Regions from separate parts of the Marinomonas profundi genome, predicted to be linked through region 1. Evidence: predicted binding sites of a transcription regulator. Region 1 holds the regulator's gene; each other region holds the start of a gene.
The links. Region 1 encodes sigma-54, which starts transcription at its own class of promoters, with help from an activator protein. Its sites were predicted from a motif close to TGGCACNNNNNTTGCTNT; they were not measured.

Region 2: J8N69_RS11065 (circularly permuted type 2 ATP-grasp protein) is a predicted target of sigma-54. The motif match lies at 1,884-1,901, and genes of this name have one in related genera.
Region 3: hmpA (NO-inducible flavohemoprotein) is a predicted target of sigma-54. The motif match lies at 7,404-7,421, and genes of this name have one in related genera.

Annotation. Positions count from the first base shown of each region.
Region 1 is NZ_CP073013.1:3,000,991-3,011,556, forward strand. Features, by position in the region: gene J8N69_RS13950 (YhdP family protein) at 1-3,066, shown strand, start outside; gene J8N69_RS13955 (carbon-nitrogen hydrolase family protein) at 3,063-3,899, shown strand; gene yjgA (ribosome biogenesis factor YjgA) at 4,049-4,585, opposite strand; gene mgtE (magnesium transporter) at 4,592-5,944, opposite strand; gene J8N69_RS13970 (HPr family phosphocarrier protein) at 5,949-6,218, opposite strand; gene ptsN (PTS IIA-like nitrogen regulatory protein PtsN) at 6,228-6,677, opposite strand; gene J8N69_RS13980 (RNA polymerase factor sigma-54) at 6,695-8,185, opposite strand; gene lptB (LPS export ABC transporter ATP-binding protein) at 8,261-8,986, opposite strand; gene lptA (lipopolysaccharide transport periplasmic protein LptA) at 8,987-9,496, opposite strand; gene lptC (LPS export ABC transporter periplasmic protein LptC) at 9,480-10,019, opposite strand; gene J8N69_RS14000 (calcium/sodium antiporter) at 10,058-10,566, opposite strand, start outside.
Region 2 is NZ_CP073013.1:2,360,783-2,371,348, reverse strand. Features, by position in the region: gene J8N69_RS11075 (glucose/quinate/shikimate family membrane-bound PQQ-dependent dehydrogenase) at 1-340, opposite strand, end outside; gene J8N69_RS11070 (FAD-dependent monooxygenase) at 536-1,744, opposite strand; gene J8N69_RS11065 (circularly permuted type 2 ATP-grasp protein) at 2,083-3,534, shown strand; gene J8N69_RS11060 (alpha-E domain-containing protein) at 3,540-4,484, shown strand; gene J8N69_RS11055 (transglutaminase family protein) at 4,481-7,855, shown strand; gene J8N69_RS11050 (circularly permuted type 2 ATP-grasp protein) at 7,884-10,454, shown strand; gene J8N69_RS11045 (transglutaminase family protein) at 10,451-10,566, shown strand, end outside.
Region 3 is NZ_CP073013.1:1,772,841-1,783,406, reverse strand. Features, by position in the region: gene J8N69_RS08360 (FAD-binding and (Fe-S)-binding domain-containing protein) at 1-1,170, opposite strand, end outside; gene J8N69_RS08355 (FCD domain-containing protein) at 1,416-2,192, shown strand; gene aroE (shikimate dehydrogenase) at 2,208-3,083, opposite strand; gene J8N69_RS08345 (MATE family efflux transporter) at 3,201-4,490, opposite strand; gene J8N69_RS08340 (hypothetical protein) at 4,896-5,111, shown strand; gene J8N69_RS08335 (group II truncated hemoglobin) at 5,113-5,538, shown strand; gene norR (nitric oxide reductase transcriptional regulator NorR) at 5,652-7,319, opposite strand; gene hmpA (NO-inducible flavohemoprotein) at 7,469-8,659, shown strand; gene J8N69_RS08320 (coniferyl aldehyde dehydrogenase) at 8,882-10,324, shown strand; gene J8N69_RS08315 (GMC family oxidoreductase) at 10,405-10,566, shown strand, end outside.

The sequences.
Region 1 (10,566 bases):
GTGGGTGGGGATATCTGGTTGGATATTCTGGTGGGTAAAGAAGTCGAGGTTCGGACTGAGTCTACCCGATTGAACGCTCAATTTACCGATGGGCAGTCGTACGATGTCTCTTCTTCACTCAAGCTTCGCTATTCGCAAGAAAAACCAAGACTACAAGTGGATGTGCGCAATGTGGAAATCAAAGATGGCGCTGGTCGACAGTATCCTAAGACCAATCTGGCGCTGAGTTGGTCGTCAGCCACAGGGCGTTCTAATCTTAGTTTTGATCAAATAGACCTTTCATTGGCGCATCAGGTTGGTGCCTATTTTTTGCCTAAAGAGTCGGATGTTTTTAACCTACTAGACGGTCTTGCTCCCACTGGAATGGCGAAAAATGGCTCGGTGCGTTTATGGAGAGAAGAGCAAGCCCTGTCGTTTCAGTTGCTCAGTAATATTCAATCCGCTTCTGTTAATGGCTATAACGGCATTCCACAGGCAAATAATGTCAATGCGGTATTAAATTTGTCAGATGAAGAGGGCTATATCGATTTTCGTGGCACGGGCAGTACAATAAAATTCGACACTATTTACGACACCGTTTGGGACACTGAGTCTTTGTCTGGTTATGTGGCTTGGCAGCGCCAGCAAGAGGCCTTTTTGGTGAGCGGGCGTGATTTATCGGTTAGGCGTAATGGGGCTGATATTTCTGGTGGTTTTCGCCTTGAGATACGAAATGAGGCGGCGGACTGGCTTTCTTTGGATTTAAATGGTCGCCATATTCCCATTGCGGATCGACTGGCGTATCTTCCGCCCAAAGCGCTAAACAGTAATGTCACCTCTTGGATTGATGACGCTTTTGCAAACACAGGACAGATAGATAATCTAGATGTGTTGGTGCAAAGTGAATTGTCTGAAGGCGCAACACCGCATGTTAGGGTAAAGATGCAAGTTCATGATGCGGACGTTACCTTTGATAAAAATTGGCCGACTGCCAAGCGGGTGAATGGTAACTTTGAGTTGGATGAAACGGGGGTGTCTGTCTTTGTGGCGTCTGCGTCATTGGCAGACTTATCGGTCGCTGATATTACCGTCAGTGTTCCCATTCAGAATGGATCAGCAGAGTGGCTGAATTTGGCCGGAGTGGTCGAGGATGACGCGGCGGCTATTTTGGCGATGCTTCAGTCGACACCGCTTGCTGACAATGTGTTGCAGCCGTTTGCAGAATGGCAATTGGATGGACAAGTAAAAGGTCGTTTTGACGTAGGCGTTCCTTTTTCAGGTGATGAACACGCTGTTGTGTCGTTGGGGTTGATGTTTCAAGACAACGATTTATTAATACCAGAGATTGATCTTGCCTCTTATGTGTCGCATGGGCAGCTAAATTACAGCTCGAGTAAGGGTATTACCAACTCGGAATTTGCTATACAAGCTTTGGGTGGGGAATCTCATCTTGTGCTTTCGTCTGTGGATGCGGCGTCTGGAGAGCTTGCTATCGTCGGCGACTTGAGTGGTGACGTTGGCATGAATGAGCTGGTCGCGTGGCGAAAACTGCCAGCAGCAATGGGTCGTCGTGTATCGGGTAAAACGTCGTATTCTGGCAAATTATTCATTAATCAGTCGCAAAATGGGCAGGTTGATTTGACCATCACGAGTGATCTTGCTGGGGTGACGGTTGATTTGCCTGAGCCGGTTGGTAAAGACGACAAGATGACTCGCTCGCTACGAGTTAAGGTGATGCAGCACGAACAGGATCTTGTGGTTGATGTGGGCTATGCCGATTTCGTTAAATCGCGCTTTTTGCTGCAGTCTGGGGTGTTTGTCGGTGGCGAGGTGATGGTCAACGGCGGGGCTGATAAAGCAATGGGTGAGGCGATACCAAAAGGGTTGGTGGTAACGGGCGACTTTGAGCGCTTCTACTTTGAGGCGTGGCAGCCAATACTGGCGGATTTTTCTGCACAACCGCAGACGCCTGTTGGTGATAATGCTGCGCTGGTGTTACCTAATTGGTTGAGTCGAGTAGACTTTATTGTCGATGAAGTGGTGGTTAACCCAAATAACACTTGGCATAACTTTAAGGTGGCTTACAACGCTTCAGCTCAGAAAATGCTGTTGGTGAATGCTGACGAAGTTAATTTTTCGTTTGCTGATGTAAATGGCGTGCCTAATTTACATTTTGGTTTTTTGAGTTGGAATACGGCTCCGACGGAAGTGTCTGACATCGGCAAAAAGACCGAGCCGCCAGTGTCAGCACGGCAAATTCCTACTATGGTATTGTCTGTTGATCAGCTGTATTTAAATCAGAAGCCCTACGGTGATTGGCAATTAACGCTGTCGCAAGAGGGGGATAGTTTACGCATTGACCCGATTACGTCGCGATTAAGCACGGGGCATTTTAATGGCCATCTTCTTTGGCAAGATAAAGGCGAGCAATCGAGCGTTGCATTGGTGTTGTCTACCAAGGGGGCCGATCTTGCTGAGCTGACGAAAAAGTTTTCGAATGAGGCTTTTGTTACCTCTAAGCGGTTTAACGTAGAGGTTGCGCTTAATTGGCAAGGGCATCCTTTTTACTTTGATCGAGAGTCGGTCACTGGACAGATTAATTTTCTCGCCGAGAATGGCAATTTTAGTCAGGTGGATGAGTTACCAGCGTTTATGAAGATGTTGGGGATTTTTAACATTGGCGCATTAAATAGACGGTTGTTATTAGATTTTTCTGATGTGTATGAGCCAGGGCTTACCTATGATGAATTTAGAGGCGCGCTTTCGTTAGATGGGGGGATTTTAACAACAACGTCTCCCGTTACTATTACTTCCCCTACGGCAGAAATGGTGCTTGCTGGGAAAGCGGATATAGTGAACGAGACATTGGACGAAACGCTAACGGCAACGTTTCCGTTGACTGGGGCGTTGCCACTCGCTGGTTTGTTGTGGGGAACGCCTCAAATCGCAGGCTTATTATTCATTACAGATAAGCTGATAGGTGATCAGCTCTCTAAAGTAACCAGTGTGCAGTATCAAATAAAGGGATCTTTTGATCAGCCCGTTATGACCCCAGTCCGTTATAGGCCATTAGAGAGGAAGAAATGATGCAGACTTTATGTATTGCTGCAGTTCAATTAACCAGCACTGGTAATTGGCAGGATAATCTAAATGAGGTGAAGGAGCTTGTCGCCTCAGCGGTAGCAGAAGGTGCACGTTTGGTTGTGTTACCCGAAAACGTTTTTTTGTTTGATGGTAAAAGAATGCGATCATTCGCTGAGTCGGATGAGCAAGACGTGTTGCTTAATGAGATCGCTGAATTGGCGCGGCAACACTCAATTTATTTAGTGATTGGCTCGCACCCCTCTATTTTGAATGCGACTGGTGATCTTGTTGCGGGCGGTCGAGTTCGGCAAACCTGTTGGGCGGTCGGGCCCGATGGTCTATTTTTTGAGCGTTACGATAAAATCCATCTGTTTGATGTCGACGTCAATGACAAGGCGATGGCTTATCGAGAGTCTGAGGTGATCGAGCCTGGCGATCTGACGCCAAAAGTGATTGATGTAGATGGTTTTAAAGTCGGCTTGAGTATTTGCTACGATGTCCGTTTCCCCGAACTTTATCGAGAATTGAGCCGACGCGGAGCTGACCTTTTATTGGTGCCTGCGGCTTTTACCTATATGACGGGGAAGAAACACTGGGATATTCTTTTGGCTGCACGAGCTATTGAAAATCAATGCTACGTATTAGGTGTGAATCAGTGTGGTTGGCATAATGCCACTAGGCAGACTTATGGGCACAGTGGATTGTATTCTCCTACTGGGGAACGACTGCTGGGGTTGCAGGAAGTGCCGGGTTATTTTGTTTTTAAGATGACTAAGCAAGCGTTGTTGGATTGTCGCCAAAAAATGCCGTGTCTTGCTCATCGCCGATTGTCGTGAGGTGATTTTTCATCTCTCCAGTCTAAGCTGAGTTACCCAGAATTAGGCGGGCGCTAAACGCTGTACCAATAAAGTGAGCTGACTTGATGTTCACTTTATTGGTCGCTTTTATTGAGTGTGATCTTGGTACTTAAAGTGTGTTACAGGCGTTATTCTTTTAAACCAAGGCGTTTTTCTTCGGCTTCGCGTAAGAAGCGAAACAGCTTTTTGCGATTGGTGGTGTTGCCTTCCTGTGAGACTTCTTTTTGCGAGAGTCGAATCAGTTGTCTTAGCAGTTGAATGTCTTCCACTTCTGGGTGGTCGTTCAAATACTGTGATAAGACTTCTTTGCTGTTCTCGCCAATCAGTGCGTCACGTTTAATTTCAAGTTGATGAAAAAGCTTGTTATAGGCAGCTGACGTACTATCAAATAAAGCAACGCGTTGTGCGATGGCTTCATGATCCTCGGTGCGCATTACTTTGCCTATGTATTGTAGGTGTCTTCTCATTGCCTCGTGCTGTTTTATACGTCCTGATTCTACAAATGCTTCGCGTAGTGTGTCGGACATTTCCACCTTTTTAAGCTGGTTTTTGCTCAGCCCTAAGAGTTTTTTACCAAGATCCTGCAAAGCTTCCATTTCGCGCTTGATCTGGGTTTTACTTTTAGGAATGTCGTCATCATTGTCGTATTGATCAAAATCTGTCATGGGAACCTATATTAGAAAAATAGTAGCGAGACCTAGGAAGGAGAGAAACCCAACAACGTCGGTCACGGTAGTCAAAATTACGCTGCCTGCAAGGGCAGGGTCGATGCCAATTTTTTTCAGTAGAATTGGCAGCAGTGTACCAGTGGCTGCTGCGAATAGCAGATTTATTATGGTGGCGCCAGCTATGATATAGGCAATCTTTATGTTGTCAAACCAAAGTGCCGTTAGAGCCGCAATAACACTTGCCCACAATAGCCCGTTGATCAAGCCGACCACCAGTTCTCGGTTGAGTAGCCAGCGTGCATTGGTTGAGCCTATCTGGTTTAACGCGATCCCCCGAATCACCAATGTTAGCACTTGTGATCCGGCTATGCCGCCCATACTGGCCACAATTGGCATGAGTATGGCTAATGCCACCACTTGATCTAGGGTGTTTTGAAATAATCCAATAACATAAGATGCAATAAAGGCTGTGATCAGGTTAATTCCAAGCCATACCGCGCGTCGTCTGGTGGTTTGCATGATAGGAGAAAAGGTGTCTTCATCATCGTCAAGACCCGCCATGCTGAGCATGGAGTGCTCAGCCTCATCACGAATGACATCGACCACATCGTCTATGGTAATGCGTCCCAAGAGCTTTTTTGTGGTGCCATCAATCACAGGAGCGGAGACTAAATCCATGTTTTCAAACAGATGAGCAACATCGCTGGCGGACGTTTCGGCGGTAATGACAGTGAATTCTGTTTCCATGATGTCGCGTATGGTCGCGTTTGTATCAGACACCAGAAGCTTAGTCAGTGGGAGTATGCCCAAAAGGCGATCTGAACGACTGACGACCAGTAAGTTGTCCGTCATGTCTGGTAATGAGGTGTGCCTGCGCAAATATCGAAAAGCAATATCGACGGTGATGTTTGGCCGTATTGTAATCGTGTCGGTATTCATTAAGCCGCCAGCGGAATCTTCCGAGTAGCTTAATAAGGCTTCGACTCTTGCCCTGTCTTGACCTGACATCGAGGCAAGTACTTCTTTTACGACTTTTTCCGGTAAATGCTGGAGTAAATCGGCGAGGTCGTCACTTTCAAAATGTTCGGATACCGCGATAAGTCGCTCAGTATCCATATTTTTTAGGAATTGAATGCCAATATCTTCGCTGAGATATTGCAGTACTTCGCCTTCATTTTTTGCGTCAATCAGTTCCCATAGAAGCTTACGTTCTTTTGGTGGGGACGATTCTAGTAGTCGGGCAACGTCTTGTGCGGGCAGAGCGCCATTTAATAGATAGCGAATCTGCATAGTGGCACCGGACTCAAGGGATTCGGTGACTGTTTGCAGATGTGATAAAATGCTTTGCTCTGACATAGGGTTATTCGTCTTCACCAAAGCGGTTATTGATGAGATCTATAATGGCTTTGATTGCTTCGTTTTCATCATCGCCATTGGTCTTGATGCGAATTTCAGTGCCTTTTCCCGCTGCCAGCATCATCATCGCCATAATGCTTTTACCGTCAACATTACGGCCTTCTTTTTCGATGGTAATGTCACAAGAAAATTGGCTGGTGGTTTCGACCAGCTTGCCGGCTGCGCGGGCGTGTAGGCCCAGTTTATTGATAATGGTGATCGACTCTTCCTGCATACGCTTTTCCTATATTAAGGATTCAAAAATATCGAATAATTCTTGGTTGCTTTGGGCGCTGCGTAGCTTTTCTAATGCTTCCGCTGACTGCGCCAATTCGGCAATTTGCGCTAGGCTGGCAAGATGTTGATCGCATTCATTAGGTGGCACAATTAAAGCAAAAATAAGGTCAACGGCGCGTTTGTCAATTGAGTCAAAGTCAATTGGGCTTTGCAGCGACATCACTACGATGGCGGTATGGTTGGCGGACTCTAGGCGGCAGTGTGGAATGGCGATGCCATTGCCTATGCCGGTGCTGCCCAGTTTTTCTCGACCGAGTAGTGCATCATAAATCTCTTCATTGTTGCAATGCAGTCGATTGGCGGCGGTTTCGGCAATACTTTCTAGAACACGTTTTTTACTAACGATTTCTTGTTTTGCGAGAACAAGATCTGCTTTTAATAATGTTTTCAAGGACATGATAAAATGCTTTCCGTTTAGACCAGTCGTTTTCGTTCATTGGAAGGAGGGATGTTCATCGCCTCACGATATTTGGCGACAGTTCGTCTAGCGACCTGTATGCCTTGATCGGCCAAAATAGCCGCTAATTTATTATCACTTAAAGGTTTTTTTGCTGGCTCTTCAGCCACTAGTTTCTTAATCATAGCCCGTATCGCAGTAGAAGAACACTCTCCTCCAGAGGCGGTATTAACATGACTAGAAAAAAAGTATTTGAGCTCAAAAATGCCTTTTGGCGTATGCATGTATTTTTGTGTCGTCACGCGAGAAATAGTTGACTCGTGCATGCCGACTTCTTCGGCGACATCATGCAACACCATGGGTTTCATGGCTTCTTCGCCTAATTCGAAAAATTCAATTTGTCGATTAACAATACAGCTGGCCACTTTTAATAGGGTTTCATTACGGCTTTGTAAGCTTTTCATGAACCATTTGGCTTCTTGGAGTGATGTTTTTATGTAGCTTGCGTCTTCCGCTGTTGCGACCGTACTGACCATGGCTGAATAGGTTTCATTTATTTTAACCGGAGGCAATGCTTCGTTATTGAGCTCTACTTGCCAGACTCCTTGGTGTTTTTTCACTGAAACGTCAGGAATAACATAGTCGGTGTCATCGACATCAATCAGTGAGCCAGGGCGAGGGTTCAATTGTTGTATTAAGCTGACAACTTCTTTTAGTGCTTCCTCTTTTAGTTTGGTTTTACGGCTAAGTTGAACAAAGTCACGATTGCCTAACAGTGGCAGATAATGATTGATCAGGTTGTGGGTGCTTTTATAGAGCGGGTGGGTTCGAAAAGCTTCTAATTGAACCAGTAAGCAATCGCGCAGGTCGATTGAGCAAACACCCACAGGGTCAAAGCGCTGTAACCTGTGTTGGACGGCAATGACTTCTTCTATATCCAAATCTTCTAGCTCAGTACCCAACGATTCCCAAATGTCATCGGGGGAGATGCTTAAGTAGCCATCGGGCTGAACGCATTCAATGATGGCGTAGGCTATTTCTATGTCTCTGTCTGACATATGGGTGAGATTGAGTTGCCAGATTAAATGATCTTGAATGCTTTCGGCGGGCGCGTTGCGGCTTTCAAAGTCGCTTTCCCCTTCATAGCTATTGTTGTGATCACTGACCGCGGCGGAGCTTTGATAGGTGTCGTCCCAGTTACTGTCAATCGATAGTTCTTCTGGGATGTTTTCTGTCCATTCAGATTCTACCCCGGCTTCTTCGTTGCTGTTTTCGCCAGAAGCGTTGTCGGCCAAAGGGTCGGTGGCACTTTTTGATTCAATGCTGGCAGGGATATCTGTGTGGAGCGGCTCATCGTCATCTAGCTCAAGGAGTGGGTTAGACTCAAGGAACTCGTGAATTTCTTGCTTTAAATCCAACGTAGAAAGTTGCAGCAAACGAATCGCTTGTTGCAACTGAGGGGTCATAGTCAGCTGTTGACCCAGCTTTAACTGTAAAGACTGCTTCATAGAGCAACTCTTTTTATTTGAGTGAATTGGAACGAGTTGTGCATACTACTCCCTTTCTACAGCAATGATAAGGGGTTACAGGCGGAAGTCGTCGCCTAAATAGACCTTTTTTACTTGCTCGTTGTTAATGACCTCGTTGGCGTTGCCAGAGGCTATGATATAACCGTTGCCAACAATATAAGCTTTATCGCATATGTCTAGTGTTTCTCTGACATTGTGATCGGTTATTAAGACGCCGATGCCGCTTTCTTGGAGGTGTTTGATAATGAGTTTTATGTCTCCAACGGAGATGGGATCGACCCCGGCGAAGGGTTCGTCAAGTAAGATGAATTTGGGGTTCATCGCAACGGCACGGGCGATTTCTACACGACGTCTTTCTCCACCCGACAGTGCCATGCCCAGATTGCTACGAATGTGAGTGATGTGAAACTCTTCCAGTAGTTCTTCAAGTCGCTCTTTTTGTTGGCTTTTTTTGAGCTCTTTGCGTGTCTCTAGTATGGCGGTAATATTATCTTCAACCGACATTTTACGAAAAATAGACGCCTCTTGCGGAAGGTAGCCAATGCCTTTTTGAGCTCGAGTGTGCATGGCATCTTTTGTAATGTCGTGACCATCAATAAAAATGCCGCCCGCGTCATTAGCAACCATGCCAACTATCATATAAAAGCATGTTGTTTTTCCGGCGCCATTTGGCCCAAGCAGGCCAACCGCTTGGCCTGATTCAACGGCGATGGACACGTCTTTGACAACGGCTCTCTTTTTGTAGCTCTTCGCGAGGTTTATTGCTTCTAATAACGCCATTTACTGATTTGCCTCAGGTGCTTCTGGTTGTAGTGTCATGAAGACCCTTCCTGAGCCCTGCTTTTCTGCGCTAAAAGTGCCGTCGTTGATCATGTATAGAATGTAGTCGGCAGAAATAGAGTTTTGCATGCGGCTTAAATAACCGTCGCCGATGATTTCAAGCTTCGATTCACTGGTTGAATAGTGAAGGTTATTGCCTTTACTAATAACAATGTTGCCGTTCCAGTCGATTTGTTGACTGAACTTGGCCGGTTCGCCGCTTGCTTCTAGCTGATTAAATCGTCGAGTTTTTGGGTCCGTTGATACTTTCAGGTATTGGGCTTGGATTTCAATGGAGCCTTGTTTAACAAGAACGTTGCCCTGGTAAATGGCTTCCCCAGTGTTTTGATTAAAAGACGCTTCATTTGCCTGAATTTCGAGCGGCTTGTCCATGTCATCAGGAAGTGCATAAGCGTGTTGGCCGACACAAAATGACGTGAGTAACACACTGAAGTTAATAAATTGTTTCATATTTTCCTCGTACAGATCCTGTCATAACGACGTCTTCTGAATTGACATAGGTGGTAATCGTCTCTGCCGTTGTTTCCCCTTGAGTGGAGATTAATTTGGCGTTTCCTTGACTGGTTAATGACTGATTGGCATCTTGATAATGGATGCTGTCCGCCGTGAGTTTTATGTCGTCAGACTGTAGATGTTTTTTAGTCGCGTTAGCATTATCTGTTAATAAAATATCGTTACTGCCATCGCTGATGGCGCCTTTTTCGGCTTGTGCGTTCCAGCTTCCAGAGGGCGAAAAGTGCTCGACTGTCGGATATTCTAACAGTGTTCTGGATTTTGCTGTGTAATGTAGTGTTTGCTCTGCATTCATGGTTTCAACCATTACGCCTTCCGCGTTGAACTCTCTTACCTGAACCTTGGTAATAAAGTAGTCTGGCGAACTGCTTAATGACTCAGTTCCAACAAGGTTTTGCTTTGGTGCTATGCCATACCAAAGCGAAAAAGCCAGAGCGCCTAAGCTGAGCGATATGATCAATAGGCTCCTAACTGGGGCGGATCTGACTAGCTTAAACATTATACCGAACCACTGGTGCTAACGATGAACAAATACACCACATAAGAGGCAATTAGGGGAAGACCTACCCAGCGAGGAATGCTTTTTCTTGTGGTTTTTTGGAAAATAAAAATCGCGGCGGCAAGAGCAACCGTTAGACCCAGAACCCAAGGGAAATCTCTGCTAAATATGCCAGCATCAATAAGGCCAGGCGCGATCAGCGCGGGCAGAGGCAGTACGGTGGCTAAGTTGAAAATATTGGAGCCGATAATGTTACCAATGGCAATATCATGATGGCCTTTTCTGACACTGCTTACGGAGGCGGCGAGCTCTGGTAGGCTGGTCCCAACGGCGACGATGGTGAGTCCGATGACCAGCTCGCTTACGCCAAGGGCGGTGGCTATGCCTATTGCGCCCCACACTAATAGTTTAGAGCTCCCAATTAAGACCACCAATCCAATCAAGGCTATAAAGAGAGATTTGCCGACGGGGGCGCCATCGTCTTCTGGTAGCTCGCCTTCGAGTTCGC
Region 2 (10,566 bases), 640 kb from region 1:
TCACCACCCAAGCCGGAAATAAAATACTTAATCCACCACGCTGTTTGCTCAAAGCAAACAACAACAAAGGGATGGCTAATACTAAAAACAAGCCCATACGCGTCGCCAAAGACCACCAGCTTAAACCGGACTCGCTAATCGACCAAACCAATGTACCGACCAACAAAACAGCATAAATGACATTGGCTACTGTATTACGTTTTCGTAACAACAAAGCCACCGCAATCAATGCCACCCCCGCTATTGCATAATAATAACTGCCATCGAGAGACACCAGCCAGCCACCACCCAGCAGCAACGCGATACCCATGACAAAAAATAGAACCGATAAAACGATCATATAACGCTATCCTTATCTCGTTTAATGCTTAATAGTTTGATTGTTAATAACTTAATACTTGAGTAAAAAGCGAGACGCCCTATCGCATAGTCGCCCCGCTCGCCGACAACGATAAAAGATCCATGCTAAAAGAAAAAGAATAGACGATAAAATAACAAAAGAAGCTAAATTTTTCCTTAGTTTAACCGTTTCACATCACTGCAGAGGAGGGAATTCGGCTATCACATCGTAACCATACACCGCGTCTAGCTTAGACTGAATGACCCTTGGAGCAAGGCGAGCCGCGGCTTGAAGCGCGTTTAATTTCATTTTACCCAACACACCTCCGTGCATATGGTACAAGCCAGCATTGCCTTTCGACAGCTGCTGTATCTGGGTGGCTCGTGGTTTTCGAACCCGTTCATAGTTTGTTAACGCCTCGGCCAATGGATAGCGCGATAAACACTGAGCCAAAACATAAGCGTCTTCAATCGCCATTGCCGCACCTTGCGCCATGAAAGGCAACATCGGGTGACAGGCATCGCCCAATAAAACCGCTCGACCTTGATGCCAAGTGGGCAGTGCATCACGGCCATTCAACGCCCACAAAAAGGCACTGCTCGCCGCGTTAAGTAAATCACTCACTTCAGGATGCCAACCAGCAAAAGCACGTTTTAATTCTTCCACGTCGCCCTCTTCACGCCATGATTCAGATTGCCAATCGCTGCGCTCTTCTACGGCGACAAAATTCACATAATCACCGCCACGCAAATAGTAACTGACAAAATGCCGCCCAGGTCCCGCCCAAACACACGCATCGGGCTTAACCGCCACCGTTAGATCGCTGACCGGAATCACGCCGCGCCACGCCACCTGCCCCATAAAGCGTGGCTGTTCTTGCCCCAGCATTTGTTCACGTACTTTTGAACGAATACCGTCTGCGCCAATTAATAAATCCGCACCAAACTCACGCCCATCGTCTAAGCATAAAAACACTTGATTGCGTTCTGGATCCTCACGATACCCCGTCACAGCAGCCTTTAATATCAATTCAACGCCTGCTCGCTTGCATGAATCCGCTAAAACTCGATGCAAATCAGCACGATGCAAATGCCAATAAGGCGCACCATAACGCGCCTCAGCCAGCGTGCCTAAAGGCGATTTGAGGTAATACTCGCCGCTTTTATAGTCTCGGATAGCGGCATGTTGGGGCACAAAAGCAAAGTGGCTTAAGTCAGCTTCCAACCCCAGTTGGCGTAACACCTTTAAGGCATTAGGGCTCATCTGCAGACCCGCCCCGACTTCGCCAAGGCTCGGGGCTTGTTCACACACCACCACTTGAATGCCTTGCTTAGCCAAAGCAAGCGCGGTACACAAGCCGCCAATCCCAGCGCCCGCAATCACAACCCGATTTACCTGACTCACTCACCTTTCCTCTTTTATTCATGACGCGGCTATTATTGACACCGATAAAGGCAACATAGTAACGAATTTTTGCTCGAAGAAAACCGATCTGTGTCGCTAAACAGCCAATAAACAAGAGCGCTTTACTTTTCAAATACTATGGCTTGATCCTTGCTTTATTTCCCAAGTAGTGCGAAAACACTAAACGTGACCCAATAGACAAACAACCACGCCACTGGGTTTAACCTTATAGTGAAGAAGTCTCCCCAATACAGGGCGGGCGCACTAAAAAAGAACACTAAAAATGTGCTTATTTAAGGCACCCACCTCCGGCTTGAATTAAAGAGAACGAGGTACACATGGAAAAATTAACGAGCCAATACCAATCATCTATTTTTTTTGACGAGTTAATCGATAACAACGGCGCACCAAGAGCCCCAGCAGCGCAACTATTGGGGTATTTAGACAGCCTGTCAGAAGACGAACTCGAAAAAAGGCGTCTCACCGCCGAAGCAACCATACAAGAAATGGGCATTAGCTTCACGATTTACACCGAAGAAGGCAACATAGACAGAGCCTGGCCCTTCGACATTGTCCCCCGAACCATAGAAGCATCAGATTGGAAAATCGCAGAAGCAGGTTTAAAACAACGCCTCAAAGCGCTTAACCTCTTCATCAACGACCTCTACCACGATCAAAACGTCATCAAAGACGGCATCATTCCAGAACACATCATTAAAGACTCCAAAAACTTCCGACCGGAATGCGTCGGTGTCTCACCCGCTTACGGTGTTTGGGCGCATATTTGTGGCACCGACTTGGTACGCGATGAAAATGGCGATTTTTTTGTATTAGAAGACAACTTACGTGTGCCCTCAGGCGTGTCTTACATGCTGGAAAACCGCGCCATTACCAAGCGTGTGTTGCCGGAATTGTTTGAAAACGAATCCATATTGCCAGTCGATTCATACACCTCGCAATTGTTTGATACCTTGGCAGCCTTGTCCCCAAGAGACATAGACAAGCCTGAAATTGTCGTATTAACGCCTGGCATTTATAACTCGGCGTATTTTGAACACGCCTTCTTGGCACAACAAATGGGCGCCGAGTTGGTCGAAGGCAGCGACTTATTTGTCGGCGATGACGACTGCGTTTACATGAAAACCATCGACGGTTCAGAGCGCGTCGATGTTATTTATCGGCGTATTGATGATTTATTTATTGATCCCGAAGCATTCGACCCTGAATCTGTGTTGGGCGTGGCTGGACTCATGCGCGCATGGCGAAAAGGCAATGTCGCCTTAGCAAACGCGCCGGGTGCTGGCGTCGCCGATGACAAAGTAGTGTACGCGTATGTTCCGGCTATTATTCGTTACTACTTGAACGAAGAGCCGATTCTGAACAACGTCAAAACCTTCTTGTGCGACGACCCAGAACAACGCGCCTACGTATTAGAAAATCTCGATAAATTGGTCGTCAAACCCGCCAACGAATCCGGCGGTTATGGCATGTTAGTGGGGCCCCATTCAACCAAAAAAGAACAAGCACTGTTTGCCGAGCTTATTACCAAAAACCCTCGCAACTACATTGCGCAACCAACCTTAAAGTTATCCACCGCACCCACGCTTATTGCCAAAGGTGTCTTAGAACCTCGCCATTTAGACCTTCGTCCTTTTATCTTGCAAGCCAAGGAGACCTACGTCACCACTGGCGGCCTCACTCGCGTGGCCATGAAAAAAGGCTCACTGGTGGTTAATTCATCACAAGGTGGTGGCAGTAAAGACACTTGGATTGTTGAAACAAAGGGGTAGTCATTATGTTATCTAGAGTCGCAGAACGCTTATATTGGAGCGCCCGGTATTTGGAGCGCGTTGAAAACACCGCCCGTTTGGTCAGTGTGTATGACGATTTACTGTTCGACCTTCCCAAAGACATTAAAGTGTCTTGGTACAACCTCATCGAAATATTAAGTGGCGAAGAAGGGTTTGAACAACGCTATAAAGTCAAAGACGAACGCAATGTGGTCAAATTTCTGTTAGCCGACGACACCAACTCCAGCTCTATGTTATCGTCCTTGAAAATGGTCCGCGAAAACATTCGTACCACCCGAGATGTGGTGCCAAAGGAAACGTGGGAACTGATTAACGAACTGGATTTATACGCACAACAAAACATCAAGCAAGGCATTAACCGTTCAGAACGTCATCTCTTTTTGAACACCATTATTGAAGGTTGCCAGAAAATCATCGGGCTATTTGCCGGCGCCATGAGTCGAGATTGTGGCTGGCACTTCCTCATCATGGGCCGTTATTTAGAGCGTGCCGACATGGGCACACGTATTCTGGATGCGGCGGTGTCGCTGATGTTGGAATCCGAACCGGAAGCCAGAATTCAACTTGGTCAAGTAACCTGGTCAAAAGTATTAAAATCACAAAGCGCCTACATGGACTATCGCCGCACCATCCGAACCTCCATCAATGGGGCCAAAGCCGTGACCTTTTTAATGAATGACCCCTGCTTTCCTCGCACCCTAGCCTATTGTTTTGGGCAAATAGGCGAAGCGGCAACAAAATTGCCACGAGCCGGATTAATTACCGCTAAAGTCGATAAAATTCTTCAGTTCGATTATCCGCTTATCAGTTCAGAAGATTTGGACGAAGATTTTCACAATCATTTAAACGATCTGCAAATAGCCATCATCGACATCAATCACCAGATCACCCAAAACTGGTTCCATTTTCGGCAAGGAGACGCGGCATGACCATTAGAGTTGCAATACAGCACAAGACGACCTACGAGTTTGACCGTTTTATCAATGTGGCACCCCATGTTCTAAGACTGCAACCTGCCGCACATTCTCGTACGAAAATTCACGCCTACTCACTCAAGGTGCTGCCGGAAACCCACTTCGTCAATGTTCAGCAAGACCCGTTTGGTAACTTTCAAACGCGCTTAGTGTTTCCAGAAAAAACCAACAAGCTAGAGTTTTATGTGGAAGTCATCGCCGACATGACGGTGATTAATCCATTCGACTTCTTTGTGGAAAGCTATGCAGAAGCGTTTCCATTTGCCTATAAAGAAGAACTTAAAAAAGAACTCGAACCTTACCTAAAGGTAACGGAATCCTGTCCGCTATTGGATAAATGGCTATCAACCGTTGACCGTAAAAGTACACCAACCAATGACTTCCTAGTTGCTATCAACAGCCGTTTAGCGGCCGATATTGGTTATGGCATTCGCCTAGAACCCGGCGTTCAAACCTGTGAAGAAACGCTAACGCTTAAAAAAGGTTCCTGTCGTGATACCTCTTGGCTACTGGTGCAAATACTGCGTAGTCTTGGTTTAGCCGCACGATTCGCTTCTGGCTACCTTGTTCAGCTCACCTCAGACGTCAAAGCACTCGATGGCCCGTCCGGCCCAGAAGAAGACTTCACCGACTTGCACGCATGGTGTGAAGTCTTTTTACCGGGCGCAGGCTGGGTTGGCTTAGACCCGACGTCTGGCTTGTTTGCTGGCGAAGGTCATATTCCGCTCGCCTGTACGCCAGAGCCCGCTTCGGCGGCGCCTATTACCGGCTTCATCGACGAGTGTGAATGCGAATTTAGTTATACCAATATCGTCACCCGCATCCACGAAGACCCACGAGTCACCAAACCCTATGCCGAAGGCGAATGGGATACGATTAAAGCCCTTGGCTTTGCCGTCGACAAACAGCTTGAAGAAGGCGATGTTCGCCTGACAATGGGCGGTGAACCGACCTTCGTCTCCATCGATGACATGGATTCAGAACAATGGAGCACCGGCGCACTAGGCGCCGAAAAGCTCAAACTTGCCAAAGACTTATTGATTAAAATGAAGCAAGAATTTGGCGCTAACGGTCTACTTCATTACGGACAAGGTAAATGGTATCCGGGGGAAGAAGTGCCGCGTTGGGCGCTGGGCTGTTTCTGGCGCACCGATGGCGAAGCCTTATGGAATGACCCTAAATACTTAGCGCGCGTCGACAAAAACTACCAACACACCATTAAAGATGCCCAAGCCTTTGGCGAACTATTGTGTGAAAAACTCGCGTTGGACACACACTATCTACAAAGCAGCTATGAAGACACCCTGTATTACTTGTGGATGGAGCAATCGCTGCCAGTGGATGCCGACCCCACCAAAGCCGATTTAAAAGACGACTTAGAGCGCCGTCGACTTGCCAAGCTGCTTAGTCGTGGTTTAAGTACAACAACGGGGTTTGTCTTACCATTGGAATTTGATGATATTAACAAACGTTGGAACAGCTCCCTTTGGCCCATGCGCAGCGACGTGATCACCTTGATTCCCGGCGACAGCCCAATGGGCTATCGTTTGCCGCTAAATGCTTTGCCAGCCCAAGCCGAAGAAGACCGTATCCCTGAACGTGACCCGTTCGACCCTCGTCAGCCTTTGGCAAACAAAAAAGACCACGCGGTATTAGACAGCGTCGCCAAACAGCATTTCGCCAAAAAACCAGCGCCTACCGCGCCTAACGCTGAAAAGACCTTACCTGAAAAGACGCTGAGAAATGTCATTCGCACCACGCTGTGTATCGAACCACGCGATGGCCGTTTGCATGTTTTCATGCCGCCGATGACGCATCTTGAGCACTTTGTAGACGTACTAGGACACCTTGAAACGGTGGCGAAAAAACTCGATCTACCGATTGTAATCGAAGGCTATGAACCACCCAAAGACCCTCGCCTACAAAAGTTCCTGATTACGCCAGACCCAGGGGTGATCGAGGTAAATATTCACCCGGCAGCGAGCTGGAAAGAGTTGGTTCACAATACTGAAACGCTATACCACCAAGCCTACTTGTCTCGCCTTGGCGCCGAAAAATTCATGCTGGATGGTCGCCACACTGGCACCGGTGGGGGGAATCACGTCACACTGGGGGGACGCACACCGGCCGACAGCCCGCTGTTACGTCGCCCTGAATTGCTACAAAGCTTGGTCACGTTTTGGCAACATCATCCCGGTTTATCGTATCTTTTTTCGGGTATGTTTATTGGCCCAACCAGCCAAGCACCACGTCCAGATGAAGGCCGCGATGAAGCCTTGTATGAAATGGAAATTGCCTTCCAAAACATGCCCGACGGTCTCGTCGATGAGCCTTGGCTCGTCGATCGTTTAATGCGCAACTTGCTGGTCGACATTACCGGCAACACCCATCGCTCTGAATTCTGTATCGATAAGCTTTACGCCGCTGGCAGCGCCAGTGGTCGTCAGGGCTTATTAGAATTCCGTGGCTTTGAAATGCCGCCACACCCGCACATGTCTCTGGTACAAATGCTGTTGTTGCGCTGCTTAGTCGCACGTTTCTGGAAAGAACCCTACAAAAAACCTTTGGTGCGTTGGGGCACCAGTCTGCACGACAAATTCATGCTGCCACATTTTGTTTGGCAAGATGTCAAAGAAGTGGTCGAAGATCTGCAACGCCATGGTTTCCCCTTCAAACTGGAATGGCTGGCGCCATTTGAAGAGTTCCGTTTCCCGCATTATGGCCGTCAAAAAATCGACGACATGGAAATTGAACTGCGTTGGGCGATTGAGCCTTGGCACGTGCTAGGAGAAGAAATTACTGGCTCGGGCACTGCTCGCTATGTGGACTCTTCCGTTGAACGTTTGCAAGTAAAATTGTCTGGGGTAACAGACGGCCGCTATGTGTTGAGCTGTAATGGTCGTCGAGTGCCTATCCGTGCCACCGGCCGCAAAGGCGAGTACGTTGGAGCCGTGCGTTACAAGGCTTGGGCGCCACCGTCTGCGTTGCACCCAACATTGGGCATTGATGCGCCGTTGGTATTTGATTTAATTGATACCTGGAACGGCTTATCCGTCGGCGGTTGTACTTATCATGTGTCTCACCCTGGCGGGCGCACCTATGACAATGTACCGGTCAACAGCAACGAAGCGGAAGCGCGGCGCGTGAACCGTTTTTGGGATCATGGTTTCACTCAAGGTACGCTGTCACCAGCGTCGGCTTTCGATGCATTGCGTTCTTTTTATCCGAATGGCAACGAGCCACGTACCATGTCGCCACCGGCGGAAGAACCCATGAATGAATATCCTCATACATTAGATCTAAGGAAGCAGTATAATGTTCTCTAATAATTAATTTTTTAGGCTCAGGCACATTATGCAACTTCAAACAGGTACTTTTTTAACGTCGGTAATCGATGAAAAACCGACGTTATCTGCCGCCTACAATACACCGATAAATGCTTATGATGAGGCCTTCACGGAAGATCGCCAACCGCGCGCCCACTGGGAATCGATTATGCGCAGCATGGGCAGTCTAACCAATGAGGAAATGCTCGACCGGCAACGCCGTGCCCAGCGCATCCTACGTGAAGACGGCGCGACCTATAATTTAACCAGCGACCCACTCACGCCCAGTGTCTGGTCGCTGGACCTTATTCCTAATATTATTCAGACTGACGAATGGCAGGTTATCGAACAAGGTCTAGCCCAACGTTCGACCTTGCTTGATCTCATGCTAAAAGATCTTTATGGCCCACAAGAGCTGCTTAAAAACGGCATTATTCCTGCTGAAATCATCTTTAGTCACCCAGGTTTTCTACGCCAATGCCACGGCGTTACCGTGCCTGGCGCCCATCAATTATTGTTCCATGCGGTCGATCTGGTACGGGACCCTAGCGGTCACTTTCAAGTGATTGGCGATAGAACCCAAGCGCCCAATGGTGCAGGCTATGCACTGGAAAACCGCACCGTGGTGTCACGGGTTATTCCAAACAGTTTCCGTGATAGCCAGGTACGCAGGCTCGCTGGCTTTTTCTTGTCGTTTAAAAACATGCTGTCGTCGTTAGCCAGCCAATGGACAGACACCCCGCGCATCGTCGTACTGAGCCCTGGCGCGTTAAGCAGCACCTATTTTGAACAAGCCTATCTGGCCAATTATCTAGGTTTTTCACTGGTACAAGGCAGCGATTTAACCGTTCGCAATGGCGCAGTGTGGATGAAATCCCTCAACGGCCTAGCCCGTGTTGATGTCATCTTACGTCGCGTCGATGACGCCTACTGCGATCAAGCGGAACTGAGAGCCGATTCGTTTCTTGGGGTGCCAGGATTATTAGAAGTGGTACGAGCGGGCAACGTGGTATTAGCCAACCCCTTAGGCAGCGGCATTCTAGAAACGCCCGCGCTAATCAAGTTTCTACCCGCCGTCAGCGAATTTTTAATGGGCGAACAACTCGCCCTTCCTTCCGTCGCAACCTGGTGGTGTGGCGACAGCGATGATCTGCAGTACGTCTTGGCGAATCTTAACAATCTGATCATCAAGCCTGCGATTCGCCATCACAACAGCATTTATGGCCATACGCTGACAGAAAAACAAAAGCTCAGCACCCTCGAAAAAATCAAAAAACAACCGCACCTGTATGCCGCACAAAGTTATGTGCCAGGCTCCATGTCACCGATTTGGTTAGAAGGCAAAATGCAGGCCAGACCCAGCATTTTGCGCGCATTCACCGTGTCGAACCCAACCGGTTACACCGTCATGCCCGGCGGGTTGTCTCGCACGGGCGAGTCCGCCCAGGAAACCATCGTCTCGAATATTTCCAACTCAAAAAGCAAAGACACTTGGGTGCTCGCGGCAGAACCTGAAGAACACACGACGTTTATCGAACAGGCGCTGTTGCACGATGAAGCCCTGCAAGCCAATTTGCCGAGTCGAGTCATTGAGAATTTATTCTGGATGGGACGCTATGCCGAACGCGCGGAAATCAGCATGCGATTGCTGCGTACTATCTTCAAGCAAATGAACGGCGTGGACCTTCTGCCCGAAGAAAGCCTGCGGACATTATTGGAAATGGCCTCGACGCAAACTGGCTGCTTGCCCGGTTTTATGAAAGCCGATGACGACATGCTGGCCAACCCAGAAGCCGAATTGGTTGCCATCATTACCGACGGCACCAGAGCCGGTTCAGTCAAAGCCAATCTACAAGCCATGTTAAGCTGCGGTGAACAAGTCAAAGAAATGCTCTCCGCCGATACGCGCATTATTATCAACGAACTGCGTGACCATATCCATGAGCTAGATCGGGCTTACACCAATGGCTTGCCGTCAGCACCAGAAGAGTCTCTCGATAGCCTAGTTACCTCTTTACTGGCGCTGTCTGGTTTGAATCATGAAAGCATGTTGCGTGGGCTGGATTGGACCTTCCAAGAAATTGGCCGCCGTACCGAACGCGCATTACAAACCGCAAAACTACTGCGTTCCGCCTTAACCAAGCCGTTATCTTCTGGGCCCCAGCAGCAGATCCTAGAGTCGGTGTTATTAAGCGTCGAAGCCCTTATCTCCTTTCGCCGCCGCTATCGCAACCGAGCGCGTGTTGCCTATGGCTTAGATCTACTAATGATTGATGGCACCAACCCACGCTCTTTGCTGTATCAGGTAGATCAACTGCGTAAATACATTCAAGAATTACCCAGAAACGAAGCGCCCACGGCGGGCCTTAGTCCTGAGCATAAAATCATTATTAAATCGTTAAACGATATACAACTTGCCGATTTAGAAGAGCTGGCCAAAGTCGATACCGAAACACAACGACGGGTAAAACTTGAACAACTGATGACCGACCTCCTCGCGCAACTCGAGCAATTCACCGTGCTGATTAGTGATAAATATTTTGATCACACCGCTGGCCCCCAGTCATTGACCGATGCCATTAAGGGAACACATTTATGAGATATCGCGTTCGCCATATCACAGAATACACCTACGGCGCTCCGGTCAGCTTGTGTTACAACATGGCACATTTACTGCCACGAGATACCCGTAATCAACGCTGCCTTCATCA
Region 3 (10,566 bases), 1.2 Mb from region 1:
GTAGGAATCATAAATGGCTTTGTCTTGAGTAAATTCAATCTCATTGAGTGTTGCTTGACCGCGTAATGCCTGTTTCACCAAGAGCAAATTCGCAGCTAATTCCTCTGCATCGGCGGCGCGCACATCGACCAATAACCCCGCCACTTGCGAACCAAGGGACGACAAGATGTCCGGCATGCCCGGTTTGCCTTCCACAGCACGCAGGCCTGCGCGGTCAATCAATTCTACCGCAGAGACTGGCGAGCTTTTTAACGCGGTGACGGCTTGGCAGGTGGTTTTCATATCCTCAAAGAAGATCATCGCCGCTGCTTTAATCGGATGATCGACCACGGTTGCGTAGGTGATTTCGCTGATAAAGCCCAAGGTGCCTTCGGAGCCGATCATCAAATGCAGCAAGATATCAAACGGGTCTTCAAAGTCGACTAGGCTGTTTAAACTGTATCCTGTGGTGTTTTTTAAACGATATTTGTGTCTAATTCTTTCGGCTAGCTCGCTGTTAGCTTGCACGCTTTTAGACAAACGACTGAGTGTATCAAGTAGATCGGCATGGCGGTTACCAAACGCCAAACGACTGGCTTCGTCAGCGGTGTCCAATACCGAACCATCGGCGAAAATCAGCCGAGCACTTTGGATGGTGTGATAGCTGTTTTGCGCCGTGCCACAGCACATGCCGCTGGCGTTGTTGGCGGCGATACCGCCAATCATACAGGCATTAATAGACGCGGGATCTGGGCCGATTTTTCGTTGAAAAGGCGCCAGCAGTTGGTTGGCTCGCGCGCCGATAATGCCAGGTTGCAGCGAAATACGATGGCCATGCTCATGCACTCGGTGACCTTTCCAGTTATCGGACAACTGCATCAAGATGGAATCGGTTACCGCCTGCCCAGACAAACTCGTGCCCGCCGCGCGGAACGTCACCGGCAAATGACGCTTTCGGGCTTCTTTTAGTACCAATTGCACCTCAGCTTCGTTATCGACTCGCACCACCAACTGCGGAATCAGGCGATAAAAACTCGCGTCCGTACCATAAGCTAAGGTACGCAGTGGATCGCGGATTAATCGAGCCTCATCAATCGCGCCGTTTTTCGCGTCTTTCAGGGCAAGGTATAAATCACGGTATTGAGCTGTTTTGTGTGCGAGTGAGTCGATAGCAGTTGAGGCAGTGTTCATCAAAAATTCCACGGCAGAAGCCTATTTTTATTATGTGTACTAAAAATGAATGCTAGACAAATTGGTAAGACCAATTTACCTTTTAAATATAAGGCACATTAAGAAGCTTAATAAACTTTGTCAACCGATAGTTTAGTCGATATTTCGTGAATTTTAACGACAATATTAATTGGTTTTACCACTTTTTAGCTTATGCACAGCCTTCACGAAAGAAATAGCTAAAAAACCATTTTTTAGGAAACGTCATGGATTCCAATCACTTTGCTCGCGTTAAACAGCCCAAAATCTCCGACATCATCATGAAAGAACTCGAAAGCATGATTGTAGAAGGCAGTTTTACCGCTGGGCAAAAACTACCACCAGAAAGGGAATTGGCGGCGCGTTTTGAAGTGTCTCGACCTTCGCTGCGGGAAGCCATTCAAAAGCTGATCGCCCGCGGTGTGTTATTCAGTCGTCATGGCGGCGGAACCTATGTGTCGGAACAACTCGGCAGCTCCTTTGCCGACCCGCTACAAGATTTGCTCAGCTCGCACGATGAGTTTTTATACGATCAATTGGAATTTCGCGATGCGTTAGAAAGTCTCGCCGCTTATTACGCCGCGTTACGTAGTACAGACGCCGACAAAACCAAACTCACGCACTGCTTTAATCAGCTAGTAGAAGCCAACCAAAATAAAGCTTTCGCCTTAGAAGCCAAGCTCGATGTGGAGTTTCATATGACCATCGCGGAAGCAGCGCACAATGTGGTCTTGCTACACACACTCCGCAGCCTGCACGCCATGTTGGCAAAAAGTATTTCAAGCAACCTTAGGAACCTATTTGAGAAACACGCCGCCCGACAGCGCGTGATGGAACAACACACGACTCTTTATCAAGCCATCATGGCGGGCAATGCGGACGCGGCTCGAACAGCAGCACATATGCATTTGGTGTTTGTAGAAGACAACTTATTGAAAATGCGCCAAGAGGAAACACGAATCCAGCGCTCGCTACGCAGAAACGAGCACCAGAATCCGTTTTGAACGATCTTTGGAAAATTACTTTTCTGTACTCTTCAGGTCAGTGATATCCAAAGCATCACTCAATGCGGCTTTCATTACATCGATAGAAGGCGTTTTACCTGTCCAATATTCGAAGGCGATCACGCCTTGCTGGACGAGCATACCCAAGCCATTTACCGTCGTGCAGCCCTTAGATTTCGCAGTTTGGATCAGTCGAGTTTCAGGTGGATTAAAAATCCCATCTGCAACTACCATGCTTGATTTAATCGATTCTGTGTCTATATCTAGCTCTGCATCCACGTTAGGAAACAAGCCAATAGAGGTCACATTGATCACTAAATCTGCCTCTGCGGGAATCTGATATTGCTGTGTCCAAGCATGGTATTCCGCATCAGCAGGCGTGTTCTCGGCAACTAAGCTAGCAAGCTCTTGACCACGTTCTTGGTTACGATTCACTATGATTATGTGCGCGACGCCGGCTAAGGCAAGCTCCACTGCCACCGCTCGTGCCGCGCCACCCGCACCGAACAAGACCACACGTTTATTGGCCAGTGCTAAGCTGGATTTAACCGATTCGACAAAGCCACGACCATCGGTATTTTCACCAATCAACTTGCCATCACGGTTCACCACGGTATTCACCGCACCAATGATGCGAGCCGACTCGCCTAAGTCATCAAGGTGAGCAATAACGGACACTTTATGAGGAATAGAGCAGTTAAAGCCGCGCCAGTTCATGGCTTTCGCCCCTAATACGGCGTTTTTTAGATCATCTGGCTGGATCTCACAGTTAATATAACGCCAATCCAGACCCAAATTCTGGTACGCAGCTTCCATCATCACGCCAGTCGGGTTCTCTAACGCTGGCGTGGCAAAAGAACCGGTTAACTCGCTTAAAAAATGCTTCGACATATTGAATTCTCTCCATGTTTGGTGGCTTTAAAAAAGAACACGTCATGCATGGTAACAAACCCAGTCACCAAAAAAATTTCAATTGTTAACAGAAGCCTTTACACGAGGTAATAGTCTTTAAGCATTCGCGAACCACACGCCTTTTTTCATGTTTTGCAGGTAACACCAATAAAGGGTAATGGCTCTGGCGATAAACAGCATGGCTTGGCTAAACCATAAACCATGGTTACCAAGGTCTTGGGTGATAAACCATACAGGGAAGAACACACCAACCACACAAATAATCATGGTGTTTTGCATTTGTTTTACGCTGGTAGTGCCGATGAAAATGCCATCCAGCATAAAAGACCAAATACCCAACAAAGGAAAGAAAATAAGCCAAGGTAGGTACAGAGCAGCATCGTCTCGAACGCTTTGCACGCTGGTCAGTAAGGCAATGATTTGATTACCAAAAAGCCAAAATATCAGCATCAAAACAACCGCAGCGAGCAGCGCCCAATAGGTCGATAGCTGAATCACTTTTTTAAAATTGGCTTTGTCTTTACGACCATAATATTCGCCACACAAGGCTTCTACCGAAAAAGCAAAGCCATCCAAGGCGTTAGATATAATCATCAAAAACGTCAGCAAAACCGCGTTGGCGGCCAGAATCGAATCCCCTTGGCGCGCGCCTTGAGCAGTAAAAAACAACATCACCAACAACAAGAGAATCGTGCGCACAAACAGATAGCGGTTTACTTTGACCAAGGCCGTGTATTCGCGCCATTTTGCCAACACACTGAATGGCACATGGCCCGAAAAGCCTTTTAGCTTATGCCAAGCCAACACAGCCGCTACCGTCACGCCGATATAATGCGCCGCCACCGTTGCCCACGCCACGCCGTCACTCGCCATGCCCAAGCCATATACCGCGAAATAATCGAGAATCATGTTGGCGACATTGATCACCAACAACATCCACAACGGCCCTTTGGAATATTGCACGCCAAAGAACCACCCCATTAAGGCGTAACCCGCCAACACAGCTGGCGCGCTGAAAATCCGCGCTTCACAATACAATCGCGCCCAAGGCTCCACTTCAGCGCTGGGCGCCATCAGGGTAATCGCCAAATCAATTAAGGGCGCTCGAAATAGAATCAGCATCAAGCCGATAAACACGCCCATCAAAATCGATTGCAGCAGCAATTCACGCACGCGTCTGTCATCGCCTTGTCCAAGCGCTTGCGCGGTTAATCCGGTTGAACCCATGCGCAAAAAACCAAACGCCCAAAATAGAAAACTAAAAATACTCGCGCCAATCGCCACCGCAGCCAAATGCGTTGCCGTTCCCAAATGCCCAACCACCGCCGTATCGACCAAGCCAAGCAGCGGCGTGGTGATATTCGACACCATCGGCGGCCACGCCATACGCCAAATTTTTTGATTTAATACCGCATTAGCACGATACGAGTGAAAAATAGCACTGGGGGATAACTTTGACACACGAGTCTCACTTGTGGATATTTCAAAATCTGTGGATAAAAAATAATCAAAATTGGAAAACCGGAACGCGCCGATCTGTGGAAAATAATAACATTTATTCACATTTAGAGGCGGTTTTTACTGATTTTGTGCATTAACGGATCAAAAACTGGCTACTATCAGGTATGGTTCTCGTTTAGCGCGGACTTACCCACAAAAATAGACACCATCAATCCGATCAAATTCACTGTTTCTAATATGGGATAAGTGGTGCTTTTTTCCACAATCAGGCGCACATCGTCGTAAAACTTTGCTAAACTCGCGTTTATTTTTATCTCTCGGAGAAGCCCAATGCCAAAGCAATTTAAACCCTATCTGGAAGGTTTAGCCGTCGGCTGCGTCTTTATCAGCATCACGATGTTATTTGAAATTCCGCTGTATATGAGTTTCATCATTGGCGCTTTAGCGGCGCTTGGCGGTTATCGCAACTCGATCAAAATGGATCAAGAAAAAGCCGCGAAAAAAGCACAAAATCAACCAAACGAAAACAAACAAGACGCCAAATAAAATGACTCACTCTCACCCACCTGTTTATGGCGAAGGCGACGCGACATTACAAGCTGTTGGCGGTTTAACTGGCTTGCAAACCTTGGTCGAAACCTTTTACCGAATCATGCAAAACACAGCAGAGTTTCGCCCCTTGTTTGATATGCACCCAAACAATATTGAGCTAACCATTGATAAACTGGTGTCGTTTTTATCCGGCTGGATGGGGGGTGAAAAACTGTTCTCGCAAAAATATGGCCCAATCAGCTTACCGCAAGCTCATGCCCACTTAATCGTCACCGAAAAAGAAAAAGCCATGTGGCTAAACTGCATGGCAGCGGCACTGGACGAACTAAATTATCCTGAAGAGTTGAAAGCCTATTTGCTACCTCAACTTGCCTTTCCTGCCGAGCGAATTCGACAGGTGAGCGCGGCGAGACACCAATAAATTATTCCCAACGCGACTTGTAATCAAAGCAAATGACATTCTTCCTCGAAACTATCGCCTACCTCGTATGAATGTCATTTTGCTTTGCTTTAAATAATGTCATTCTGGTGTCTTTAAATGCGTACTTCCTTGGCGACGACAATTCCCAAGCGTTTTGCCAAGCGCGCTAGGTTGGCGCGGTCCATAGACAACTGCTGCGCGGCTTTGGTCCAGTTACCTTGATTGGTTTCCAATGCTTTACGGATTAAGTCTCGTTGGTAAGCTTCTGTTTCTAAACGCAAATCGATTGATTTTTGATTATCCAAGGCTAACGGCGATGTGTCGTGTTTCTGTTTCTTTTCTTGAACACTACTGTCTATCTGTAATCCAGTTAAGTGTGCCGATGAAATAACGGTAATCCCTGTTGCATTATCCGCTTTAGCGCTTTCTGCCTTAGAACTCTCGGCTTTTGAGCTCTCGGCCTTAGAAAATAGTGCCGCACGGGAAATAACGTGCTCTAGCTCGCGCACATTGCCAGGCCAATGATAAGCCTCTAATAAGTTGATAGCTGACGCAGACAAGGTCAGTTGCTGAAGTCCCAATTTACGGCAAAAGCGTTCAGCAAAAAAACCTGCCAAGAGCGGAATATCGCCTTGTCGGTCTCGTAGCGGCGGTACATGAATAGGGAAAACGCTGAGGCGATGGAAGAGGTCAGCACGAAAACGATTTTCGGCGACTTCGGTTTCTAAATGTCGGTTGGTGGCGGCTATGATACGCACGTTTACCTTGCGAATTTGATCTTTGCCGACGGCTTGAATTTCTTGGTTCTGAATCGCCCTTAACAAGGTACCTTGTACTTCTAACGGCAGCTCACCAATTTCATCGAGCAGCAAGGTTCCACCATCGGCCAATAAAAACTTGCCGTCTCTGTCTCGATTCGCGCCAGTAAAGGCGCCTTTGACGTGTCCAAAAAGCTCACTTTCAATCAGATGATAAGGAATGGCTGCGCAGTTCACATACACCATAGGCGCATCAGAACGAGAAGAGTGCTCGTGCAGCGCTCGAGCCACCAATTCTTTGCCCACGCCGGTTTCGCCTTCGATCAAGATGGCAAAGTCCGATGGCGCCACCAGATTGATCGATTGTTTGAGATCTTGCATGGCCTTACTTTGGCCGATCATTTCATGACTTTGCTCACTTATGACCTTTAAAACATGCTGTGCATGTTGCGACTTGCTTTCTAATTGCTCCATCAAAATCGCGGTATTTAGCGTCATGGCGGCCATGGTGCCGATGATTTCCAACGCGCGCGCGTCAATATCGTCAAACACACCCGGCATGATGCTGTCGAGCGTGACAATGCCAATCAATTTGCCTTCCAAATACAGTGGTACGCCCATACAGGAATGCACCGGTAGATTTTCGTCATGGCCTAACACCATGCCATCGTAAGGGTCAGGGAGATCGGAATCAGCAGGAAAGCGCACCGGATAATGACCGCTACTGATGGCTTTCAAACGCGGGTGTTCATCAATAATAAATCGCCGTCCCATCAGGTCTTCCGTTAAGCCACGTTGAGCCATGGGGATTAACACACCATCATGATTGACCAACAAAACAACCGCATCGCAGTTAATCGTTGCGCGCACGGCATACACTAATTGTTCGAAGCGATTGGGTTGCGTCACCGCACTGGCAAGGTCGAGGGCAAAGCTCAGCAAGGCATTATTAGAAACCTGATTCATGGTAATCGGCTCATAGGGAGAGATTTGTTTTATGTCAATTTGACTCAAAGATACCATATAGACTTTTTTATTAGCGAGTCTTATCGACTCTTTTATTTGAAGAAAAACCTTAAAACATTGATTTTATTAATTATTTTAAGTTGGCACGCGTTTCGCTATAGAAGAGACAATAAGACTTTATTCACTCGCTTAAAAAGGAAACAAACATGTTATCTCAACAACATATAGACACAGTGAAAGCAACTATTCCTCTGCTTGCGTCTGCTGGCACCGCCATTACCGAGCATTTTTACCAGCGCATGTTTTCTCATAATCCAGAACTAAAAGACGTGTTCAACATGACGCACCAAAGAACAGGTGGTCAACCTGCCGCCTTGTTCAACGCCATCGCTGCCTACGCCACGCACATCGATAACCTAGAAGTGCTGACCAGTGCGGTGATGCGTATTGCTCATAAGCACACCAGCTTTAATATCCAACCAAATCAATACGATATCGTTGGCCATCACCTGATTGAAACCTTACGCGAACTGGCACCAGACGCTTTTACCCAAGACGTAGAAGAAGCATGGGGAGCCGCTTATGGCCAATTAGCAGGCATCTTCATCAAGGTCGAAGGCGATCTTTATGCAGAACGCGCCGCGCAACTGGGTGGCTGGAAAGATTTCCGTCGCTTCCGTGTGGCGTCTAAAACACCAGAGTCCGATTTAGTGACCAGCTTTGTGTTTGAACCAGTCGATGGCGGCGCGGTAATCGACTACCAACCCGGCCAATATTTGGGCGTTAAGTTACACCCAAAAGGCAATGAGTTCGATGAGATACGTCAATACTCTCTATCAACCACGCCAAATGGCAAAAACTACCGCATCAGCGTAAAACGCGAAGGCGCGGGCGACATTGCAGGCGTTATGTCGAATTACCTACATGATCACTTAAACGTGGGCGATGAAGTTGACGCTATGCCACCCGCAGGCGACTTCGTTTTCCAAGACAAGCAAACGCCCGTGGTACTGATTTCTGGCGGTGTTGGCTTAACGCCCATGCAAGCCATATTAAATACCCTTGCTAAGCAGCAATATCGCCAACCAGTAAGCTATTTGCACGCTTGTGCCCAGCCAAGTCAGCATTCGTTCAAAGACCACGTAAACAGCCTAAAAGACCAATTGAATTTGTCTGTCCACACTTGGTACGAGCAAGCAGACAGCGCAGAAGAGGGCGTATCAAACGGCATGATGCAGCTAGAAGCCATCAAAGACAGCTTACCGCTGACCAATGGTGAGTTTTATCTATGCGGCCCCGTTGGCTTCATGATGTTCGTTAAACAGCAATTGTTAACCCTTGGCGTAGAAGCCGACCGCATTCACTACGAACTATTCGGCCCACATCAAGACGTGTGATAGTTAACCCCTCCCTAACCCCGCTGAGCTGGGCTTAGTACCTTCCCCTTGTGTCTTCCAAGGGGAAGGTGGAGGATGGGGTTACCCCCCGTAGGTCAGATGAGACGAGGCACAAGACACATATAAAAATCTGATAAATATCGCCTAACAACATATCAGTCATTACCCTAACAATGTAAAAATGACAGGGCAACTAACAATAGATCAATGCAGGAGCCCAAAATGGTTAGCACGGTTACTGGAATGCATCCGCCCGCACAAGAAATAGCTCGGCTACAAGATCTTTTCGCCAAACAACAATCGGCCTTTCATTGCCATTCTATGCCAAGCGCCGCTTCTCGAATTGACCAACTGCGTGCACTAAAAGTCGCGTTAATCCACCATCAAGACGCCATTATTCATGCTGTAAACGAAGACTTTAGCTGTCGAGCCAAAGACGAAACCCTGATCACTGAAATCATGATGACGGTTCAATCACTGAACTATATGATCAAAAATATACACCGATGGATGCGTCCGTCACGCCGTCGTGTCAGTCTGTTGTTTACCCCATCATCTAACCAAGTCATCTACCAACCGCTAGGTGTCGTTGGCATTATGGTGCCATGGAATTACCCCATTCAGCTCGCCATTGTTCCCTTAGCAACCGCTATTGCTGCGGGCAATCGCGCCATGATCAAAATGTCGGAATTTACCCCCGCGACAAACTCGGTAATCAAAAAATTGCTTGCGGACGTGTTCGACGAAGAATCCGTTGCCGTTATAGAGGGTGAAGTTGAAGTATCGAGCGCGTTTTCAGAAACCCCGTGGAATCATTTGATCTTCACCGGATCGACCGCTGTCGGTAAACACGTCATGTCTGCAGCGGCAAAAAACCTTACCCCCGTCACGCTTGAACTCGGCGGCAAATCGCCCGCTATTATCGCACCGGGAGCGGATCTACATGATGCGGTTGACCGCATCTGCTTTGGTAAATCAGTCAACGCAGGGCAAACCTGTATTTCACCTGATTATGTTTTACTACCGAAAGGAGCCGAAAAAGAGTTTATTGATAAATACCGCCAAGCTTTCACTCAGATGTACCCTTCTTTGCGCGACAACAGCAGCTATACGGCGATCATTAATGACCGCCAATACGAACGCTTAGCGGGCTGGCTACTAGAGGCAGAAGACAAAGGCGCGAAAATCACCCAGATCAACCCTGCACATGAAGATTTTGCCGGAACACGCAAAATGCCGCCACATATTATCGAAGAGGGAACCGACAGCATGACAATCATGCAAGAAGAATTGTTTGGTCCGATTTTGCCAATCGTGCCTTACCAGTCCCTTGATGATGCCATCCACTACATTAATAATAGGGAACGCCCCCTCGCGTTATACCTGTTTAGCGGAGATAAAGTGCAACAAGAGCATGTGTTAAAACAGACTCATTCAGGAGGAGTCTCCATCAACGACACACTGATGCACATTGCTCAAGATGATATGCCATTTGGCGGTATCGGCCCTTCTGGCATGGGACATTACCATGGTAAAGAAGGGTTCTTAACATTATCAAAAGCAAAATCAGTACACCGTAAAGGGCGCTTTAATATCGGTAAAATTATTTATCCGCCCTATGGCACAGCATGGCACAAACTGATTTACAAAATTTTTATCCGTTAATTGTATCCTGATGACTTGCCTCACCATTTACACAGGCCAATCACATCGACTAGATCGCTTATCATTGAGGGCAAAACCAAATGACATTTGATTACATTATCGTTGGTGCAGGTGCGGCCGGTTGTGTATTAGCCAATCGTCTATCGGAAGACCCAAACAATAAAGTCTGCCTGATTGAAGCGGGCCCAACCGACAACAGCCTTTTTATTAAAGTGCCCGCCGGTATTATTGTCATGATGCGT